Regions from separate parts of the Alteromonas sp. DYW1 genome, predicted to be linked through region 3. Evidence: predicted binding sites of a transcription regulator. Region 3 holds the regulator's gene; each other region holds the start of a gene.

Region 1 (5,586 bases), 1.8 Mb from region 3:
CTCAAGTCTTGCTGAATAATCATCTGCACCTCGTTTTGCGAGGCAAATTTGGATTGATTAAAGCTATTTAAATATAACTTAAAAGATTTGCTCTCGATGAGATTTGGCGATGTGGCCGGCACTGAGCATTGCAGTATAGCAATGCAGGGTTTGCCTTTGGGGTTTAACCAGGATAGTTCGTAACCGTTCCATATATCCACTCCGCGAAAAGGCAGGGCGTCGTCACTTAATTGGATTTCAGCACGGTTTATACTGCGCGGTACTGCTTGTAATAAGTCAGGCGTGTAGTGCTCTTGATAATCAACAGCTTTTCCTAGCACTAACGCATGCATGGCGTCTTGTTCAATAGGTTTCTTTGTCATAGAGGTAATGCTTACTACGATTGAGCGTTTCGCGGTATGATACCAGCAGATCGCACAGGAGCTTACATTGATAGAAAAAAAATTAAATCAGGCATTAGATGAATTTTTTGCGCGGTTTACTGCGTTGCCCAACGAAAAACGCACGGAATTTGATCCTGACTGGCAGTCATTGTGTGTAACGGAGTCTGTAGCAGCAGGTGAACTGGCGCTCTGGAAGCCGGTATTACAACAACAGCCGCGCGGTTTTGAGGGCATGGAGCAAGCGCTGGAATTAACGTTGGACCCGCAGTTTAAAGCCTATTTCTCTCGCTATTACAGCGATCATATTGAAGCCCAAGCGCCACAGGGGAAATTGACCTTATTGCAAGTCTGGAATGATGATGATGCCGAGCGGTTACAGCAAAATTTAATCGGTCATGTGCTGATGAAACGGCAATTAAAGCAACCCGAAACACTATTTTTTGCGCTTACTGATGAGGAAGATTTCATCGTTAGCGTAGATAACGCCTCGGGGCAAGTGGTGCTTGAGCCAGTGGGTAAACCCGCGCAGCAAGTATTAGCACAAGATATGGCTGAGTTCTTAGCAACGTTGCAACCATTGGCAGAATGATTAGGCATCGCGTTGAATGCCTTTTAAAAGTTGCTTAATGTCTGACAGATCTTGTTCTACCTGAGCGATGCGATTTAGGGCCTCGTTTATCGCGGCCTGTGGGTCAAGTACGGCAGTGGTATTCGGCTCTACCGTATTTGCGTTGCTGTCGTCCACAGCATTCGCGAGTTGGAAGCGTTGCAACAGTGCGGACTTGTCTTGCTGTTGCCACCATCGGATAGCATCGATAGCCTGCGGCAGAGAAGGCTTACTCAAGGCTCGTGCCCGCAGCAGGCTGGAGCTGGGCTCTAATCCTTGCGCATATAGTTCTACGCATAGTTGTTGTAAAGCAGACATCATTGCAATCAACTCGTTACAGAAAAAGAAATGACCTAAGCCGCTAAAATAACATATCCAGTTGTTCAGCGACTAGCTGAATCAAGATCTCTACATACAACCGGTATTAGCTTGCTCGATGCACACTAAATTTCACTTGTTCGCTGGTTGATTTTCCACCGTTCCTCGTCAAATCCACCAAAAAGTAGCGAAGCAGACTCATCGCCATGAATTGCTTTCACATGATATTTATATAAATTTCATTTAAAACAATAAGTTAAAAATTTGGCAAGCATCTTGTAAACACCGCTGTGATTGAACACTTAATAGCAACACTAAGGAATATTGCTCATGCTTAAAAAATCATTACTGCTTTGTGCACTTTGCGCGCCATTGTTTTTATCAGGTTGTGTCGTTTCTGTTGGTGGCGACGGCGATGGTTATTATCAAGGTGACTGGGAGAAGCGTGAAGCTAACAACCGCCGTCATATCAGCCGATTAGATACGTCTATGACGCTAGAAGCAGTATCTTCACGGATGGGAATGGCAGATTTCGATGAGTTTTATCAACGTGATGGCTCTGATTTCCGGGTTTTATATTACCGTACTCAGCGTTCCCATGGCGATGGCATTACCAGCAAAGATGAATGTACACCGTTAGTCTTCAAAAATGGTCAACTGGTTGGGTGGGGAGAAACCGCTCTGCGCGAATACTTGTAACCGGTGAAATCCTGCGTTAGCGCTGATTTATTGCGCTAGCGCAATAATCCACTAAATTTTCACATTTACCGCTTTACAAATTGTTAACAAAGCTCCAGTGTATGAAAACTAGTCAAGTTAGTTATCAATGTGTCAGGAGCACTCGATGGGCCATCAAGCGGTAAAAATTTCCCCCGCACAAGTGAAAGCCAGTTACCTTACGGCTGAAGATCTTAAAGTAGCAGCATCTATTCTTTATAACGCGTATTTTGACGACCCGCTTTTTGTTGACATATTTGAAGCTGAACGCGAGGGTTATGAGAATCGGTTGCGCTCAGCAATCCGCGAAGAGCTCCACGCGTTTTGGATTGGCAAGCAACCGATTATCGGCCTATTTGATGACCAGCGCTTGATTGCGGTGGCTTGTCTTATTGCCCCTGATGCGGCCTTTGGGGCTGGACGGTATTGGCATTGGCGCTTAAAAATGCTGTTAACGGCAGGCTTTCTAGGCACCAAGCAAATGATCGAAAAAGAAGAGAAAGTGCGAGCTTGCATGCCAGCCGAGAATTATCACATGCTGTCGTTTATTGGTGTGCATCCCGATTATCAGGATCAAGGACTTGGCCACGTGCTGATGAGTGCAATCGATAGTGTCATGCTTGAAGACGCAAAAAGTCAGGGTGTGGGGGTGTTTGTGACTCTTCCTAAGTGCTTATCTTTCTTCAAAGGTGGGCATTACGAACATATTCAAGAACTTACTTTCAGCCATATCACTGGCTACATAATGTTTCGATCACGTAGTCAATAATATTTAGGGTTAGACCTGTGATTGACTCCAGGTCTATCCTTTGTAGGAGATCGCTTACATGAGCGTAGGTAATAGAGGTTTTTTTACTCGGTAACCTTCTCACCGTTAATTTATAACTAATTGAAAAATATATAATTAATAAATTCCCCCAGCTTATCTTACGTTTTTCATCACTTTCTTATTGAAATACACCCAGCACATTTTTTTTATCCGCGTATATTTAACTCGTCACAAGGAAACACGACTTGTCAGGAAGACATATGGACAGCTCAGGACGCTCTAAGGATTAGAGCTGCAAGTCAGGAAGACTTGTTTAAAAGGAGTGAGTCAGGAAGACGTGGATTAGATTGGACAGTCTCAGGAAGAGACCCCCATTGCAAGGATGAATGGGATTATTGGAATAATGGAAAGGACCTACTCAGGAAGAGTAGCTCACTTAGGAAGAGTGAGATTAGATGGAAAGGGGTGTATAAGGATTTTAATCGGGAAGATTTTAGTCGCAAAGGAACGCAGAGAAGGATGCTCGAAATTCGAAAGGCGAAGCTGTTTAGCTTCGCCTTTTTACTTTTTAGTATGGTCTGCTCAATGGTGTATCCAATCTCTCTACTCAACCTGTCCCCGATTGGTACGTGCCTATTAAAGAATCATTCCGTACCTAATGAGGTTGTAAGGCAAAGCCTGCATGCATTCGAGGAGGGGTCAATTTATCGGATATGCGGGTACATCAATATTAGTGACAGTTTTACCTTGCATTAAAAACCAACCTTGATTTAGCGATTCACGGTTGGCCGAAAATTCGAAAGCAAACCAGCATTGCCACACCGGCCTACCGCGGTAAATGCCAACTCGCGTCTTATCCCGCGCCACACTGACGAGTTGTAAGCCATGTTGCTTGCAATAGCCCGCAGCATAACGATTGGCGAGTTCGGTCATGGCTCGGATCTGCCAAAACTGCAGTCCGATCACAACCAACACTAGCAAGATGATTAAGTCATTAAGATTCATGTAGCGGGCTTTTGTTGAAACAACCATCCAATTGCATTTGACAGCTGGGCTGACCGGTTTGGGTTTCTAATTGCATTCAAAACTTGCGCACGAATGTCAGGCAGTTGCACCAAGTCAGCAAATAAACTGACGAAAAAGGGCGGTTCAGGACTTAACTTCGCGGTGTGCTCTAGAAACTGCATCAAGCGATTTTCCAGTAAAGTTTGCCAATGACGCCCTGCAATAACAATTAATCGATCTTGGGTCTGTTGTGGTAAGGCTAGCAGCCGATCAACGGCTTTAGCGCGTAAATCATGCTCTGTTGTTTGGGTTAATGCTCGCAAGCACCAAAGAGCAAACTCTGAATCCGCTTCTTGCGCGTTCATCAGGTCAAAAATAGATTTAGCCATGGTTGCGTCGATGGCGCGATTTTCAAGTGAACAGAGTAAATGTTTTTGCACCATCTCAGGGTATTTATTGGGTAAGTTGTCTAACCAATTCATCCAGTCGTCAGACTCACAAAAATGTGCACAGTCTGCAATCCCTTGGAGCGTAATGGTCTCCCAATCAATCATTTGTGGTGCATCGAGGTACTGCTTTGCGGGGGCAAAGTCTTTGCCCATGTGCAGTCCACTGGCTCTGCGCGAGAGTGCGTTGAAGTCCGCTAATACCTGTTGATTGGGGGTAAAAATATAAGGGTTATCATGAACCTTGCTGGTGGCGTCTAACGTTTGCTGAGCATCCTTTTGTTCTTTGGTGAGCGCGGTAATGATTAATTCAAGAAAATGTTTACGAGCGGCATCAACAACCCGGCCTTGCTCATCAAGCGGCAGTTTCAAGAACCAAATATACTGTTGCTCGGATAACTGTTGATTCCAATAGGTGATCCCGACCCAAAAATGTTGCTGGCGTGGGAATGGCGCCGGGCGCTGGGCATTTTCGATTTCCAGAAAATCCTGTGACTCCAGAGTACGGATGCCGCGGCCCATATCAAATACTCGATAATCGGTGCCAGCATGCAGGAGGAATTCACTGATGGAATTAATACTTTTGGACAATTTAACTTCTCGCAATGAATAAATTTTTGGCATTATACACCTTCGATAAAAAGACAGCGACAGCAATGGCGCAGAGTAATTGGGAAGGGTGTAATGCTGAACGTGATTTATCAGGATGAGCACCTGATTGCGGTAGATAAACCTGCTGGACTGTTGGTGCACCGCAGCATGGTTGCAAAGCGTGAAACGCAGTTTGCGCTGCAATTGTTGCGTGATCAAATCAACCAACATGTTTATCCAGTCCATCGTTTAGACCGACCCACTTCCGGTGTGCTATTGTTTGCTTTAAATAGCCACACCGCGGCGTTAATCACCCAACAGTTTACCGAACGAAGAGTGGCTAAAAACTATCAAGCGATTGTGCGTGGTCATATGCCCCAGCGCTGGGATATCGACTATCCCTTGCGCGAAATATTGGATCGTAAAACTGACCGTAAGGCACGCCAGGATAAGCCGCCGCAACCTGCCCAAACCAAGTGTCGCTGTATACAGCGGTTCACAATCCCGTTGCCGGCAGGGCGTTATGATTCTGCGCGCTTTTCACATATTGAGTTGCAGCCGCAAAGTGGGCGTAAGCACCAATTGCGCCGTCATATGGCGCACATTCGTCATCCAATTGTGGGCGATACTACGCATGGCGATGGCAAACAAAATCAATTTCTTCGTCACCACTTTAATTTTCAACAATTGGCCTTAACATGTACTTATATGGCGATAGAGCATCCGCACACTCATCAGCAAATTGAATTA
Region 2 (5,586 bases), 340 kb from region 3:
ACCAACACCAAAGATGCGGCTAGCATTAGTTTCATCAGTAATGGGAAGCAGAATTTAAACCAAAGGTGATAGGGCACTCCTGCCATTCCGATAATTCCCATTAACACGGCATTAGTCGGAATGATCATGTTAGAGAAGCCATCACCAAACTGATAGGCAAGCACCGCTATTTGCCGGTTAACTCCAATCAGATCACCCACGGGAGCCATGAGTGGCATAGTGACATACGCTTGTCCGCTGCCTGAAGGAATAAATAGATTCAACACTGTTTGCATAACGAACATGCCTACTGCTGCGATTTCAGCGCCTAAATAAGACAAAGGGTAGGACATCGCATATACCAAACTATGCAAAATCTGTCCATCTTCCATGATCAACGCGATACCCCGTGCAACACCAATAAGGATGGCAGTTGTGGCAAGATCTTGTACGCCCTCAATGAAACGTTTTGCGGCCTCGTCTGCGTGTAAACGCCCGACAATCGCAGTGAATATTCCCCAACAGACGAATAACGCACCCAGTTCATAAAGGTACCAGCCACGCTGGGATATCCCCCATACGGCGACACAAATAGTCAGCACTAATCCTGTGAGGATAAGTTTGTGACCAAGTAGTAGCTTCGGGTAATGACCAGCTTCAGCATCGCCTAATGGGCAACTAAGTCCTTTCGTCAGTGATGTACTGGGATCGGCATGTACGCGCTTGGCGTAACGCCAAACATGGTGAAACCCTATCAAAACGAATGGAATAAATATGGCAAGTCGCAATTCAATGCCCGAGTACAAGGGCACACCAGCGACTTGTTGCGCGATCATTACGGTAAACGGGCTAAATGCAGATACGCCATAGCCAATACCGTAGCCAACCACGACCATTCCGACGGCGGTCATTGCATCGAGTCGCATCGCCTTACAGAGTCCAACCAGAATAAGTACAAAAGGAATATATTCTCCTGCGGTACCAATAGCGCCAGACGCCAGAGCGAAGGTGAATATCACCATGAAAATTAGCCATTGCGGCTTACCTCCAAAACGCTCTAACAGACGTCCAATAAGGGCGTCAATAGTCCCTGTTGCACGAGCGATAGCCAGAACACCACCGACGATGAAGACGAAAAATATGACGTCTTGTGCCGCGGCAAGGGCGCGCGGGATTGCCACAAAAAAGTCAAAGGGTGTTAAGCGCACCTGTTCATCGGTAACGGCGTATGTTCCGGCGATGACGGCTTCACGTCCGTTATCTAGAGTTTGTGTCGCAAAGAAGCCTTGGGGTACCAACCATGTCGCGAGATAGGCCACAAACATCATACAAAGCAATAAAACAAGGGTGTGGGGGACTTTAAAAGTTTCTTTCATGGATCTTGGTTTCCAGATACTCACTTAAGGGGAAGATAAGCTTCCCGATTGGGTTTATTAGGCATATATATTCAAAATGTAATAACCAATAAGTGTTGCTAATTAAAGTGGAGTCTTATTAACGCGCCAGCCTAATTCAGCTCACCTTTATTTGTTCTTCAACTTTTAATACCAAGCTAATGATCTTCCAGCCCGCTTTGGGATGCACCGTTTCCCGCGAAGTGAAAACACCAACTTTGTTGTCATGGATATAAATTAATGGGATGGCGTCATTTTTATATTGATTGCGATATTCTGTGTAATCGAATTCGTCGGTCAACCGAGTGGTTTTTAACACGGCACCGTTCTTCATCGCGCTGGCTAAAAAGGCATAAGTGATCCCGTCATCAAATAAGCACATTTTCTGAGCAAAATTTTCTGACACTTGATGACTTTGGGGTTTATCAGAATCATTGGTACCCAGTCCCAATACCGTCGCATCGCGCCCTAATTCATGCTCAAAGTGCACGGTGACTAACGGATTGAGCTGACGATAAGGCGATAAAATCAGGACGCTGCCAACAAGGGTTAGATCTAAGTAACGTTCTGCATGTTCGCTCATCGGGTTACCGTAATACGTCTTAATGTTTTGCATCCGAGCGAGTCGGATAGCATCCCAGTTAGTATCAGCTACAGTAACGACGATTTCATTTTTAGCCAGCTCAAGGGCCAAATCGCGAGAAAAGTGATTAGCCCCAAATAATAGAAATCCATTTTGCTCAGGGGAACGCAGGCCCAGCCAATTGGCTACGGTTGACGCCGTGAGACTTTGCAGCACCACGGTTGCGATAATCACTAAAAACACCATGGGTACGATTAAACTAGCTTCTGCGTAGCCTGCGGCTTCTAATTTAATACTAAACAACGCTGAGACCGCAGCGGCGACTATCCCGCGTGGCGCAATCCACGCCAGTAATGCTTGCTCTTTGATGGTTAGGCCTGTACCGATCGCAGAAACTGCCACTGAAAGTGGGCGAGCGATGAACATAATGGCTGCAATAACGATGACGGCACCTAAGCCCACGGCCTGAATTGCAGCGAAGTCTATCCGCGTCGCTAATAATATGAACAGCGCCGAAATCAGTAACACACTCAACGTTTCTTTAAATTCAAGAATACTCTCGACATCTACGTTGCGCATGTTGGCCAATATCATGCCCGCAATCGTGACGGTTAATAGTCCTGATTCATGCGCAAACACATTGGAAAATGCGAACGCCGCTAACATTAGTGTGAGTACGGCAGTGTTTTGTAAGTAATAAGGTATCCATTGTTTGCGGATCGCAACGCCCAACAAATAACCACTGGCGCTACCGAGAACACCGCCTACTAGAATTGTGATACCAAAGGCAACTAGCGTATGGGTAAAGGCATCCTGCTGCGCTAAGATAAATTCAAAAACTAAAACTGCAAAAAGAGCACCGATTGGATCGATAACAATGCCTTCCCAGCGCAGGATATTGGAAATTTTAGCGGACGGCCTAACGGTGCGCAGCATTGGAACGATAACGGTTGGACCGGTAACTGTAACTATCGCCCCAAATAGTGCGGCTAATTCCCAACTGAGTCCTAATACGTAATGCGCTGTAGGCGTGGCGACTATCCAAGTGATAAAAACGCCGACACTGCAAAGGTTTCGCACCATGGCGCCATGGCCACTAATATCAGAAAATCTTAACGTTAGCGCACCTTCAAATAGGATTATCGCAACAGAGAGAGAGACAACCGGGAAAAGTAAGTCACCAAACAGCGTATCTGCATTGATCAAATCGGTGCCAGGACCGACAATGATCCCTGCCAGTAACAAAAACAGGATCGCAGGGAGCTTTACTCGGTAAGCGAGGTATTGGCAACCAATTGACAACAAGCCAACGATGACCAGAACGACCGACAAATTATCCAAGCGACTCCCCTTATCCTGCGGATTTACGCCGCTAACCTTAGACCAATAGATACTCCTTGAGCAAATAATTAGATTACAGTCGGCTTATGTTAGCTTGAAATGAACGTGGTACAAGAGTATTAAACTTGTACATAATATCGTCAGTTTATTTTACACTCCGTTAACCTTGCAACATAAAAATCTAATAAAATCAGTTATTTAAGTTTTGGCACGGATCAAGCATGTAAATAAAAATCAAGCGAAAGATGGTGTTTGCTTTCACCATCAATACACGTAAATTGATTAAGGAATAGATTGATGACTTTAAAAATAAATAAACAAGCTGGGATTTTAGTTGCCGCAGCAGTGGCGTCTGCTTTCGCAGCTTCAACAGCACAAGCGACTCACTTTCGTGGTGCTGCGGTTGTACCAAGTGTAGATGCTAATGGTCTGTTAACCATTGACGCAAAGTCTTTTTGGCGTTTGCAAGCTGGAACGTCTGCTGGTAATTTCCCGCACTCCGGTATCGGCATAGTGACTGTCTCTGATGGGGCTTCATTCAACACATCTATCAGCGATATTGCGATTTCTCAAGATTTGAGTGACTCGCGCCGAGCCGAGATTAATGAAGATTTCGAGCTTCAATTGCCAGGTGCTGGTTTATATACATTATCTTGGTCATCGTCTTCTTGGGTAAGTGGCGTTCCGAATGCTGGTGGTGGTTATGGTACGACCTCGACCATTTTTTGGGACGGCAACACCGCCAACAGTCCAATTCAATTTGATCTTGAAAATATCCAGCAGCAAGTGATTGGCGGCAGCGCTTATTCTGACAACTTAGATGCCGTAGGTGTAGGCCTAACATATGATGACACGTTTTTATCGCGTGGTATGAGCTCTCAGGCGCGTGGGTTTGATATCGATGCAACGGGGCAGATTAATATCTCTGCTACCGATACGGCGTTGTACACTGACAACGGCTCGAATGACGGCGCGGATGAAGCGTTTAGCGGCAAAATTAATGCGACCGACGGTAGCTCTGTAGAATTTGTTTGGTTGTTTGACACTGTTGATACGCAAAACGCAAACCTAGCACCTTCGATTACTGACGTAGTCATTAATGCACTTGTGGGTGACACGATTTCTGAAACCTTAGTGGTTACAGATCCAAATGCGGGTGATGTACTAACAACGTCGTTTATCTCTTTCCTTGGCACAGGTGGTGCTGTCGGCGGTTCAACGTTCGATCCTAATACACTACAGTTTAACTGGGACTCAAGTGGTTTTGGAGCGGGTACTTATGTAGCAACATTTGGTACTAGTGATGGTTCTTTGACTGACCAAGGTACAGTGACCATTAATCTGAGCACTCGCCCTCGTGATCCTAGCGTGTCTGAGCCAGGTACTCTGGCAATCGCTGCAGCTGGCCTCCTAGGTCTGGCAATGTTTAGACGTAAACGTAAAGCGTAAGTTTAAAATTGAGCATTCAAAAAGGTAGCGTTAAGCTACCTTTTTTGTATGTTGTAAGATTTGATCTATGAAATGCCGTCACTGTGGAAGCCAAAATCGCACTAGTCAATGTTGTGAGCTCAAAATATCAAGCAAGCCATGGAGTGGAGTAGCAAAGAAAATTTCAGTGCTAGATGCAACGTTACACCTGAAAGGAGCTCTACAACAAAACCAAACGTCAGTGGTTAGAGCAATCATTAAAGCCTTGGAAAAAACCTGCTCGAATAATAATTACTTTCTGTACTATAAAGGGCTAGTGAGTTGGAAGAGTGGCCAAAAAAGTATTGGTTTTGAACTTATTCGTAGCGCTTATCAACAGGGTTTACGCATCACCGAGCTTAGTATTAATCTGGCGGCTTTAGCAGTGCAATTACATCAATATCGATGTGCTCAGAAAGTGCTAAAACACCTATCAGCTGCTACGTCTCTGCCGGTCCCCACACTGAGACACGTATTTGATTTAGCGTTGCAAGCTAAAGAACATAAACTAGCAGCGGAATTCGCCACTCAATTGATTGCCCAAGAACCTAGTATAAAACAGCATTATTTACAGGCGATAACCGCCTTATCTGCCGCAGGCCAAGTACATGAAGCGGCTTCACTTGCCCAAAAAGCCAGTCAACAGTTTTCAGAAGATGTTGAATTACAGTTAACCTGTGTGAGTCTTTTAGAAAGGGATAATCAGTTGACCGAGGCACAGGATTGCTTCGCCAAGATAAAATCACCTGATTTCACCGATCCGAACGTAGCAGTTATTTACTCACGCTTGCAGCGCCGGAATAACCGTCTTGACGAAGCTAG
Region 3 (5,586 bases):
TTGAAGTTATTGCCACAGAAGGTGAAGGTCGCGAAATATTTATCGCACGTGGGCGCCCCGCAATGTACGCGCAAAATATGGATGATGGCAGTCGAGTAACGGCGCAGGCGAATTCAATTACTTATGCTGTATCGTCACGCGCCATTACCTTAGATGGTTCAGCACAGTTGGTGCGCGACAGCAGTATGGTACAAGGTGATTTGATCCAATTTGATATGGAGAAAGAGCAGCTACTTGCGCAAAGCAATGATAACGATGAAGAGCGCCGGGTTACCACCGTATTTCGCCCAGAAACGTTTAAAGATCTGCAAGACGACGAGCCAGAAGAAGAGCAACCGCAACAGGAAGAGCCGCGATAATGGCTACGCTGATCGCGCAGAACTTAGCGAAATCTTATAAGTCCAGACAAGTTGTTAGAGACGTTAGTCTCAGCGTTGATAGCGGTCAAATCGTCGGCCTGCTGGGGCCTAACGGTGCCGGTAAAACAACCACGTTTTATATGATTGTGGGGCTAGTGCCATTGGATCATGGGCGGATTTATATTGACCAATCTGAACTCACTTTGTTGCCCATGCATGAGCGGGCGCGTCAAGGTATCGGCTATTTACCGCAAGAAGCATCGATTTTCCGTAAATTAACGGTGCTCGAAAATATCATGGCTATTTTGCAGACTCGCAAAGAATTAACCACTATTCAGCGGGAGCAAGAGGCAGATGCATTGCTCGACGAATTTAATATTAATCATATTCGCAACAGTCTTGGAATGAGCTTGTCGGGGGGGGAGAGACGCCGAGTTGAAATTGCCAGAGCTCTGGCCGCCAACCCACAATTTATCTTGCTTGATGAACCGTTTGCTGGAGTTGATCCTATCTCGGTCAACGACATTAAAAAAATTATTCAGCACCTGTGCGAGCGCGGTATCGGTGTTTTGATAACTGACCATAACGTCCGTGAAACCCTTGATGTTTGTGAGAAAGCGTACATTGTTAGTCATGGAGAGTTAATCGCTGCAGGTACGGCAGACGAGGTTTTAGCAAATCAAAAAGTGAGAGATGTATACCTCGGCGAGCAATTCAGGCTATAGTTAACCTAACGATAATAATTTGTGCAAAGCAGAGTTCGTCAACACATGGTGTGGGAAGTAAAGAGCAATAAATGAAGCCCTCGTTACAGCTTAAATTCAGTCAACAACTTACGATGACGCCGCAGTTGCAGCAAGCAATCAAACTGCTGCAGTTATCGACGCTCGACTTACAAACCGAAATCCAAGAGGCGCTTGATTCTAATCCATTACTCGAGTTAGAAGAGGTTCACGAGCCAGACAGCAACAGTGATCTGCAGACCAATAGTAAGGAAAAGGAAGAGCCAACGGCGAATTCCAGTGATGATTCACTTGAAAGTGGTGATGCGCTTGAAAAGGCCGATTTGCCGGATGAGTTGCCCATCGATAGTACTTGGGATGAATACTACAGTGCTTCATCGGCACCAGCACCAATGTCTTCAAGTAGTGATGATGACCAGGTTTTTCAGGGGGAAACCACCGACAATATACAGGACCATTTGCTGTGGCAGATGGACTTGACTCCTTTTAGCGAAGTCGATCGCGCCATCGCCATTGCAATCATCGATTCGATTGACGAATCAGGTTATTTAACCTGCACAGTTGAAGATATTCTCGCCAGTGTGAATGATGACGTAACGGACGAGCAGGTTGAAGAAGATGAAGTCTTGTGTGTGCTGAAACGCATTCAAATGTTTGATCCTATCGGCTCTGGCTCTCGCACACCGCAGGAATGCTTGTTAGTCCAACTTAACCAGTTTGCGCCTGACACTCCTTGGGTAGCAGAAGCCAAGCAAATTCTCATCGAATTTTCTGATCTGTTAAGCAGTAAAGACTATCGAACTTTGATGCGCAAAAGCAGACTAAAGGAAGAAGAGCTAAGAGAGGCACTACGCTTATTGCAAACGCTTAATCCGCGTCCAGGCAGTGCGCTGATTACGAAGGAGCCAGAATACGTTATTCCGGATGTATCAGTCAGTAAGAAAAATGGTCGCTGGAATGTCGAGCTAAATCCAGACAGTTTGCCTAAACTAAGTATAAACCAGCAATATGCTGCCATGAGTCGCAACGCGCGCAACAGCAGCGATTCGCAATTTATTCGTTCGCATATGCAAGAAGCTAAGTGGTTCATAAAGAGTTTAGAAAGCCGCAATGAAACATTATTAAAGGTGGCTAACTGTATCGTGCAGCAGCAAATTGGCTTTTTTGAGCATGGGCCAGAAATGATGAAACCCATGGTGTTAAATGACGTGGCTGAAATGGTAGATATGCATGAGTCAACCATTTCACGGGTAACAACGCAAAAATATATGCACACCCCGCGCGGCATTTTTGAACTGAAATACTTTTTTTCTAGTCACGTTGCGACTGACGGGGGTGGCGAATGCTCCTCTACGGCGATACGTGCATTAATTAAGAAGCTGGTGGCAGCCGAAAAACCGAGCAAGCCACTGAGTGATAGCAAGATTGCTCAATTGTTGGCGGACCAAGGTATACAAGTGGCCCGTCGGACAATAGCAAAATACCGTGAATCGCTCGCGATTCCCCCGTCCAATCAACGTAAGAGTTTACTCTAATAGCTCGAACAAGAAGGAAGACGATATATGCAAATTAACTTAACTGGTCACCACGTTGATATTACCGATTCGCTCCGCAATTACGTCGACACCAAATTTTCAAAGTTGGAACGACATTTTGACCATATTTCCAACGTGCACGTGATATTAAATGTGGAAAAGTTAAATCAAAAGGCTGAAGCAACTGTGCATCTGAGTGGTGCGGAGATATTTGCATCATCGGAAGATACTGATATGTATGCAGCGATTGATAGCATGATAGATAAGCTTGATCGTCAGGTTATCCGGCATAAGGAAAAGCTGAAAAAGCATTAAAGCGGTCCTCTCCATCTTGGAGATTTGGAGTTTTTTAATAAACCATGAACCTACAAACAATATTAAGCACGAACCGCACGCAATGTGCGGTTCAGTGTAATAGCAAAAAACGAATTCTAGAAATCATTAGCCAACTCGCTGCGGACAATAATCCCGATATTGACCAAGATAAAGTTCTCGCTGCTCTCATGCAACGTGAACGCATGGGAAGCACTGGAATCGGCAATGGTATTGCTATCCCACATGGTCGCTTGTTGGGCTTGAGTAACGTTATGGCAATCGTAGTAACCAGTGAGCCTGCAATCGATTTTGACGCTATCGACGATAAACCCGTCGATATTTTCTTTGCTATTCTGGTGCCAGAAGATCAAGCTGACGGCCATTTGCAAACGTTGGCGAGCGTTGCTGGGAAGTTAGCAGACAAAGATCGGGTTAAATTAATCCGCAAAGCGCAAACAAGTGATGAAATCCTGCAAGCTTTGGCCTAATCTGTACACATTAATCTAAGGGAATTGATACGTTCACATGAAACTTATTATTGTCAGCGGTCGCAGTGGCTCAGGGAAATCAATTGCGCTACGTGCACTGGAAGATTTAGGTTACTATTGTGTTGATAATATACCCGTCAATCTACTCCCCACCCTGACACATGCCGTGGTCGATGAGTATGACCTTGTCGCGGTAAGCATTGATGTTCGCAACTTGCCAAAAGATCCCAATGAACTTGTAGAAATTCTTAATTATCTCCCTGACGCATGGGACATGAACGTCATCTATTTAGACGCCAGCGATGATGAGCTAGTTAAACGCTTCAGTGAAACCCGACGTTTACATCCACTGTCAAAGGAAAATCGTTCACTCTCAGACGCCATCATTGCCGAAAAACAGTTACTTGCTCCAATTGCTGAACGCGCTGATCTCTATCTGGACACTGACAAACTATCCGTCCATCAGCTAGCTGAATTGATCCGTGAGCGAGTGTTGGGAAAAAAGAGTTCTCGTTTGGTTTTGGTCTTCGAGAGTTTTGGCTTCAAATATGGTATTCCCAAAGATGCCGATTACGTTTTCGATGCCCGGTTTTTACCTAACCCCCATTGGGAGCCCGATCTTAAACACCTAACGGGCTTAGATTCACCGGTTGAACAGTTTTTAGGTTCGCAGCCGATTGTCACCAAATTTGTTTGGCAGATCCAGAACCTTATTTCGACGTGGTTACCGCATTTAGAGCGCAATAATCGTAGCTATGTGACAGTTGCGATTGGTTGTACTGGTGGTCAACATCGTTCGGTGTACGTAACTGAATGCTTAGCGCGGACCTTTCAAGATATTCATCCTGATGTGCAGATCCGCCATCGTGAGCTGAATCGGTAGAGGGATTTATGGCGCGTATTGAAGAGACTGTAACCATCGTCAACAAGTTAGGTTTGCATGCCCGCGCGGCGACTCAATTGGTGACCCTTGCGAATCAGTTCGACGCAACTATCACGCTTAATAAGGATGACAAAAGTGCGGATGCAAGTAGCGTACTTGGTTTAATGATGTTGGAAAGTCACCAAGGGGAATCCGTCAATATTATTTGTGAGGGGAGCGATGCCGATCAAGCATTTGCTGCAGTTAAGCAACTTATTGATGGTAAGTTTAATGAAGATGAGTAGTAACTCGCGGTAATTACTGATTAATTTACCCTCCTAACTTTGCTACTTTTGTTGATCTTGAACTATTCTTGTTCCTATGAGGTTCGGCGCTCCAATGGATTTGACCATGCGCAGTTTTAGGTTAGGTCATACAAAACTTTGGGGGCGTAGTCGTTCATTTAATGTTTGCCACTTTTAAGCTCGTTGCATTGTTCCGGCGTTTTTTTCTACTTAGCTTTTGTATTCTAGCTTGTTCGCTCAGCTTGACCGCTGCAGCGAAGCAGTTTTTCTTCGATGTGGATCGTTATTCGGTTAAATCCGGGCTGCCTGACAGCACTGTGTTCAGTATTGCCCGCGACCAACAAGGTTATCTTTGGCTAGGCACTCCGAACGGGCTTGCCCGATTTAATGGGCGAGTTTTTGATAATTTTTCAGCGGCGAACCCTCAAGGAACAGAGGTCGCTTCGCGTAATAACAGTAATATATTTATTGATAGTCAGCAGCGTCTGTGGGTCGGTACTTGGGGCCAAGGGGTGTTTGTTTATGATCAGCAGTTACGCCTGCAATTGCATTTATCTGACCAAGCATCTGAGGCCTTCAGACTTAATAGCAATTTAGTCCAAACCTTCTTTGAAGATTCGTCAGGCAATGTGTGGGTCGGTACCAATGGCGGTGGCGTGTCAGTTTTCCTACAAGAGACAAACCGCATTCAAACCTTTATGCACAGTGACAGCGACTCTCGTAGCCTCAGTCACAATCGTGTATGGCATATTACTCAAGACTCGGATGGATCCATATGGATTGCTACTGGCGCTGGGTTAGACCGCATTCAAACAGATAGTTTCAGCGTTATTCCCTTAAATAATTTGGTTGCACAGGACAGCCTACTGTTTCAACAGCGTATTCGACGCTTGTTGGTAACATCCGCTGGAGATATGTGGGTAGGTACCGAAAATGGTATTTGTAAGATGGCAAGTACCCGAGATAGTTGTATTACCAT
Region 4 (5,586 bases), 1.6 Mb from region 3:
TGGTACAACAAACCAGAGCCTGACGTTAGTGTCATAAATTCGGTTTGGAAACCAATTAACCCGCGACTTGGAATGACAAAGTCAAGACGGACACGGCCTTTACCATCGGGCGACATGTCTTTCAGCTCAGCTTTCCGCATACCCAGCTGTTCCATAATCGAACCTTGATGTTGCTCTTCACAGTCGATAGTTAGGGTTTCATAAGGCTCATGCACCTCACCATCTACATCGCGTAAAATCACCTCTGGGCGTGAAACCGCTAATTCATAGCCTTCACGACGCATGTTCTCAATCAAGATACCCAAGTGCAATTCACCGCGGCCTGATACGCGAAATTTATCCGGATCAGTGGTTTCTTCTACGCGTAACGCAACGTTGTGAACAAGTTCAGCATGTAAACGTTCCAAGATATTACGTGACGTCACGTATTTACCTTCTTTACCAGCAAAAGGCGACGTATTCACTTGGAAAGTCATGGTTACTGTGGGTTCATCTACTGACAGGGGCGGTAAGGCTTCAACCGTATTGATGTCACACACGGTATCGGAAATTTTTAACTCGCCAAGACCCGTGATCGCAATAATGTCGCCCGCAGAAGCTGATTCAACTTCATGACGCTCAAGCCCCAAATAGCCAAGGACTTGACCTACTTTACCGTTACGTTTTTTGCCGTCAGCGCCGACAATTGTGACCTGCTGGTTCGATTTCACCGTACCACGAGTTACCCGCCCAACCCCGATAACACCAACATAGCTGTTGTAGTCGAGCTGAGAAATTTGCATTTGGAACGCGCCTTCTGGGTCTGCGGCTGGCGGCTCTACTTTATCAACGATAGTTTCAAACAATGCCGTCATATCAGTTGCCGGATCGTCAGCATCCATTGACGCCCAACCATTCAACGCAGACGCATACACCACCTGAAAATCTAACTGTTCGTCGGTAGCACCCAAATTATCAAACAAATCAAAAACTTGATCCATTACCCAATCAGGACGAGCACCCGGCTTATCAATTTTGTTAATGACCACAATTGGCTTTAAACCCTGAGCAAAGGCCTTTTGGGTTACGAAACGCGTTTGTGGCATAGGCCCTTCTTGCGCATCGACAAGCAGCAATACACTGTCAGCCATCGACATTACCCGTTCTACTTCACCACCAAAATCGGCGTGTCCGGGAGTGTCAACAATATTGATACGGTAATCATTCCAGTTGATTGCCGTATTCTTGGCAAGAATAGTAATCCCGCGCTCTTTCTCAATATCATTGGAGTCCATTACGCGTTCTTGCGCTTCACCACGACCTTCTAAGGTTCCGGATTGCTGGAGAAGTTTATCAACCAAAGTCGTTTTACCATGGTCAACGTGGGCAATAATCGCAATATTGCGTAATTTGCTAATGTCAGTCTTGTTCATTACCTAATGCCAAAAAAAGGGCTGAAAAACACCTTACTGTTACCTTCGCTAAACGCAATGGATGTGCCAGTAAGTTAAAGAGCGCGGATTGTACAGATTTCTGCGCGATATTGCGATGAAGATTTAAACAACTGAGCTAATTTTTTATGGTTTAGCTTCTGGCAAACACACACCTGACCCGCAAGAATAGCCAAACTGCCCCATCAACTTAAGCAAAAACCGAATCTGCCCAATTAATCTGATTAAAGTTTTACACATCTGGCAATTAACGACTATGCTAGGACTCATTAACTAGCAGCCCGCAACGCTCAAAAGCACCAAGACAATGCACGATTGCATCATTTTGGTGCATCGCAAGAAGGCAGAGAATAAATTTGAATGTAGCAATGCGGGTTAGACCGGCCATTATGTCATGGCATGAATATCGCAGTGCGAATGACCAAAGAGTTTTGTACTTTATAAATTAACGCCTATAACCTGGAGGACACCATGTCAGTAGCAAAGGCCTTAGAATTAATCAAAGAAAGCGAAGCGAAATTCGTTGATTTACGCTTTACCGACACAAAAGGTAAAGAACAGCACGTTTCTATCCCAACCCATCAAGTCGATGAAGAGTTTTTTGAAGAAGGCAAAATGTTTGATGGCTCATCAATTGCAGGTTGGAAAGGTATCAACGAGTCAGACATGATCCTGATGCCAGACCCTACCAGTGCAGTATTGGACCCATTTGCAGAAGAAACTCAAGTGAATATTCGTTGTGACATTCTCGAGCCTTCAACCATGCAAGGTTACGAGCGTGATCCACGCTCAGTGGCGCGTCGTGCAGAAGAATACTTAAAATCGACAGGGATTGGTGACGCTGCGTTCTTCGGCCCTGAGCCAGAGTTCTTCTTGTTTGATGACGTCAAGTTCCACACAGATATGGCGGGTTCGTTCTACAAAATTGATTCAGAAGAAGCAAAATGGAACTCCGGTGCGGATTTTGAAGGTGGTAACCTGGCTCACCGTCCAGGCGTAAAAGGTGGTTACTTCCCTGTCCCACCAGTAGATTCAGCACATGATACTCGCGCGGCAATGTGTTTAGTTATGGAAGAAATGGGCTTAGTTGTCGAAGCACATCACCATGAAGTTGCAACGGCTGGCCAAAATGAAATTGCTTGTCAGTTCAATACATTGGTGACTAAGGCAGACGAAATCCAAGTGTACAAGTACGTTATACATAATGTTGCGAATGCCTATGGGCAAACAGCAACGTTTATGCCGAAGCCACTCGTTGGTGATAACGGTTCTGGTATGCACTGCCACCAATCAATCAGCAAAGATGGCAAGAACATCTTCGCCGGTGACAAATATGCAGGCTTGTCTGATGAAGCTCTGTACTACATTGGCGGTATCATCAAGCATGCGCGCGCCATCAATGCATTCACTAATGCTTCAACTAACTCATACAAGCGTCTAGTTCCTGGGTTTGAAGCGCCAGTGATGTTGGCATACTCTGCTCGTAACCGTTCCGCGTCGATTCGTATTCCTTACGTAACTAGCGATAAAGCTCGTCGTATTGAAGTTCGCTTCCCTGACCCAACGGCCAACCCTTACCTTGCATTTACCGCAATGTTGATGGCTGGACTTGATGGGATTAAGAATAAGATCCATCCTGGTGATTCTATGGATAAGGACTTATATGACTTACCACCAGAAGAAGCGGCGGAAATCCCAACCGTGGCCAGTTCACTGGAACAAGCCCTAGAAGCACTCAGTAATGACCGTGACTTCTTAAAAGCGGGTGGTGTAATGACCGACGATATGATCGATGCTTACATTGAACTTAAAGCGGCTGAAGTAGAAACGTTGAACATGACAACTCACCCTGTTGAGTTTGATATGTACTACAGCGTGTAATACTTATCGATTGATATACCTAGCCCGCTAAGTGCGGGCTTTTTTATTTTTGTAAATCACTCTACACTTAAGTGTGATGAATAAACTATTAATCTGTATTCTTACCGCTGTGTTGTCCTTTAATACACTTGCACAGACGGTATACAAAGTGGTTGCTGCCGATGGTACAGTCACCTATACCGACCAACCGGTGCCGGGAAGCACACCTGTCCGCTTGAATAAAGTGAATACCAGTGCCCCCCTAGCAAAACCTGCAGCGGGAGCAACGCCAAAGCCGGCGCAGGACAGTCAAATCGATTATCAGTTACAAATCACCACACCAGAGGACAAGGCGACTTTGCGAGATAACAACGGTCAGTTATCGATAGCTGCACAGCTCACGCCGACTGCTCCAGGCACTTATCAATTACTCTTTGATGGCAACGTTGTGGGGGAGAGTCCATCGGGCTTGTTTGAACTATCAGGCGTCGTCCGCGGCCAACACCGTTTTAAAGTTCAGTTTGTTGATAATAAAGGCAAGGTCCTTGCATCGTCTCCTTCGCAAACCCTGTTCATGCATCAGGCGTCTGCACTTATCAATCCAAAACAATAAGATAAACAGGTCTACAGCAGCACATTATTGGGGCGAGAGCCTTATTTAAGTGCGCTGACCAACGTTCGGTGTTTAAGTTGTGCACCCATGGATTGCAAGTTAAACTGCTATTGCACCATTTTTGTGCAATTGATTGGTGAGCAGAAGTGAATTTTGAAGCGCATAAGTTGTTAGACAATCTGAATACTGCAGTCGTCATTATTGATGACGGCTTCATTATCCAGTTCTGTAACTTCGCAGCACAAAAATTATTTGAAAGAAGTTTGAATCAATTGGTCGGGAGCGACTTACGCGACTATTTCCTCAACCGAAGCATTGACGAAAGTCGCTTATTGCGAGCGTTAACTGAAAGCGAAGAATTTACTGAGAACGAGATCCAGCTATGCTTTCGCGACCAACGCTATGTACTTGCTGATATCACGGTAACAGGCATCGCTGCGCAAGATAATGCGTACTTGATGTTTGAAGTACGTCAGATTGACAAGCAAAAGCGAATTTCCCAAGAAACTCAACAACATGCGCAACAGCATGCAGCACGAGAGCTAATCCGGGGGCTGGCGCATGAAATCAAAAACCCGTTAGGAGGCATTCGTGGTGCAGCGCAACTACTCAGTCGTTCGCTGAACAATCCAGAATACTCAGAGTTTACGGCTATGATCATCGAACAAGCGGATCGCTTGCGCAGTTTGGTTGATCGGTTATTAGGTCCAAATACACTGCCGCGTTTGCATGTATGCAATTTACATCAGTCTATTGAACGCGTGAGAACACTCGTTAGCGCCGATGAGGTCTATTCCGCGCGCTTAGTCAGAGACTATGACCCGAGCATTCCAGATCTCCTGATCGATCCACATATGATTGAGCAAGCATTATTGAATATTGTTAGAAATGCTCAACAAGCCCTGCATGAATCCAATACACCTGAGCCTACTATCCAGCTGATCACCCGCATTGAAAGACAAATGACTATTCACGGCGAGCGCTACCCGTTGTGTGCGGTGATCAAAATTATTGATAACGGGCCGGGCGTTCCAACGCAGGTGCGTGACACCCTGTTCTACCCCATGGTATCGAGTAAAACCGATGGGAGTGGCCTTGGCTTATCGATTTCACAAACCCTGATTGATCATCACAAGGGTAAGATCGAATGTGACAGCCATCGCGGGCATACCGAATTTTCTATTTATTTACCGATTGTAACTACCGAGCAGTTGCCATCGGCGGAGTCTTAAACATTATGCGCAAGGTAACCGATCATGAATGCTGAACCTGTTTGGATCGTCGATGATGACAGTTCAATCCGCTGGGTCCTGCAAAAGGCTTTACAAGCGGCTCAAATCCCCTGTGTATGCTTTGCTAATCCACAAGACTTGCTACTACAACTGGATGTTGCGCAACCGCCACAAGTGATCATTTCTGACATAAAAATGCCAGAAATGGACGGTATGACACTGTTGAGTCGCGTGCATGACCAACATCCAATGTTGCCAGTTATTATTATGACTGCGCATTCGGATTTGGACAGTGCTGTTAATGCCTATCAAAGCGGGGCCTTTGAATATTTACCTAAACCGTTTGATATTGATGAAGCCATTGCATTGGTGCAAAGGGCGTTGTTACATGCCAAAGAAAACAGTCGCAGCGAGATTGTCGCGGAAGAGAAACCCGCGTCAGAAATCATTG

The links. Region 3 encodes sigma-54, which starts transcription at its own class of promoters, with help from an activator protein. Its sites were predicted from a motif close to GTTGGCACGNNNNTNGNNT; they were not measured.
Region 1: a site for sigma-54 is predicted at 1,572-1,590, ahead of AC121Z_RS12385 (DUF3192 domain-containing protein). Genes of this name have one in related genera too.
Region 2: a site for sigma-54 is predicted at 3,502-3,520, ahead of AC121Z_RS01735 (PEP-CTERM sorting domain-containing protein). Genes of this name have one in related genera too.
Region 4: a site for sigma-54 is predicted at 1,824-1,842, ahead of glnA (glutamate--ammonia ligase). Genes of this name have one in related genera too.

What each region holds. Positions count from the first base shown of each region.
Region 1 is NZ_CM186038.1:2,755,662-2,761,247, reverse strand. It holds gene queF (NADPH-dependent 7-cyano-7-deazaguanine reductase QueF) at 1-362, opposite strand, end outside; gene syd (SecY-interacting protein) at 430-972, shown strand; gene AC121Z_RS12390 (hypothetical protein) at 973-1,311, opposite strand; gene AC121Z_RS12385 (DUF3192 domain-containing protein) at 1,639-2,007, shown strand; gene AC121Z_RS12380 (GNAT family N-acetyltransferase) at 2,153-2,794, shown strand; gene AC121Z_RS12375 (DUF3301 domain-containing protein) at 3,494-3,799, opposite strand; gene AC121Z_RS12370 (DUF3549 family protein) at 3,796-4,869, opposite strand; gene AC121Z_RS12365 (pseudouridine synthase) at 4,930-5,586, shown strand, end outside.
Region 2 is NZ_CM186038.1:376,409-381,994, forward strand. It holds gene AC121Z_RS01725 (YfcC family protein) at 1-1,355, opposite strand, end outside; gene AC121Z_RS01730 (cation:proton antiporter) at 1,492-3,297, opposite strand; gene AC121Z_RS01735 (PEP-CTERM sorting domain-containing protein) at 3,595-4,746, shown strand; gene AC121Z_RS01740 (tetratricopeptide repeat-containing sulfotransferase family protein) at 4,913-5,586, shown strand, end outside.
Region 3 is NZ_CM186038.1:712,836-718,421, forward strand. It holds gene lptA (lipopolysaccharide transport periplasmic protein LptA) at 1-359, shown strand, start outside; gene lptB (LPS export ABC transporter ATP-binding protein) at 359-1,084, shown strand; gene AC121Z_RS03275 (RNA polymerase factor sigma-54) at 1,156-2,637, shown strand; gene hpf (ribosome hibernation promoting factor) at 2,665-2,952, shown strand; gene ptsN (PTS IIA-like nitrogen regulatory protein PtsN) at 2,997-3,440, shown strand; gene rapZ (RNase adapter RapZ) at 3,478-4,323, shown strand; gene AC121Z_RS03295 (HPr family phosphocarrier protein) at 4,332-4,607, shown strand; gene AC121Z_RS03300 (sensor histidine kinase) at 4,769-5,586, shown strand, end outside.
Region 4 is NZ_CM186038.1:2,967,983-2,973,568, forward strand. It holds gene typA (translational GTPase TypA) at 1-1,412, opposite strand, end outside; gene glnA (glutamate--ammonia ligase) at 1,902-3,311, shown strand; gene AC121Z_RS13345 (DUF4124 domain-containing protein) at 3,388-3,903, shown strand; gene glnL (nitrogen regulation protein NR(II)) at 4,050-5,135, shown strand; gene glnG (nitrogen regulation protein NR(I)) at 5,160-5,586, shown strand, end outside.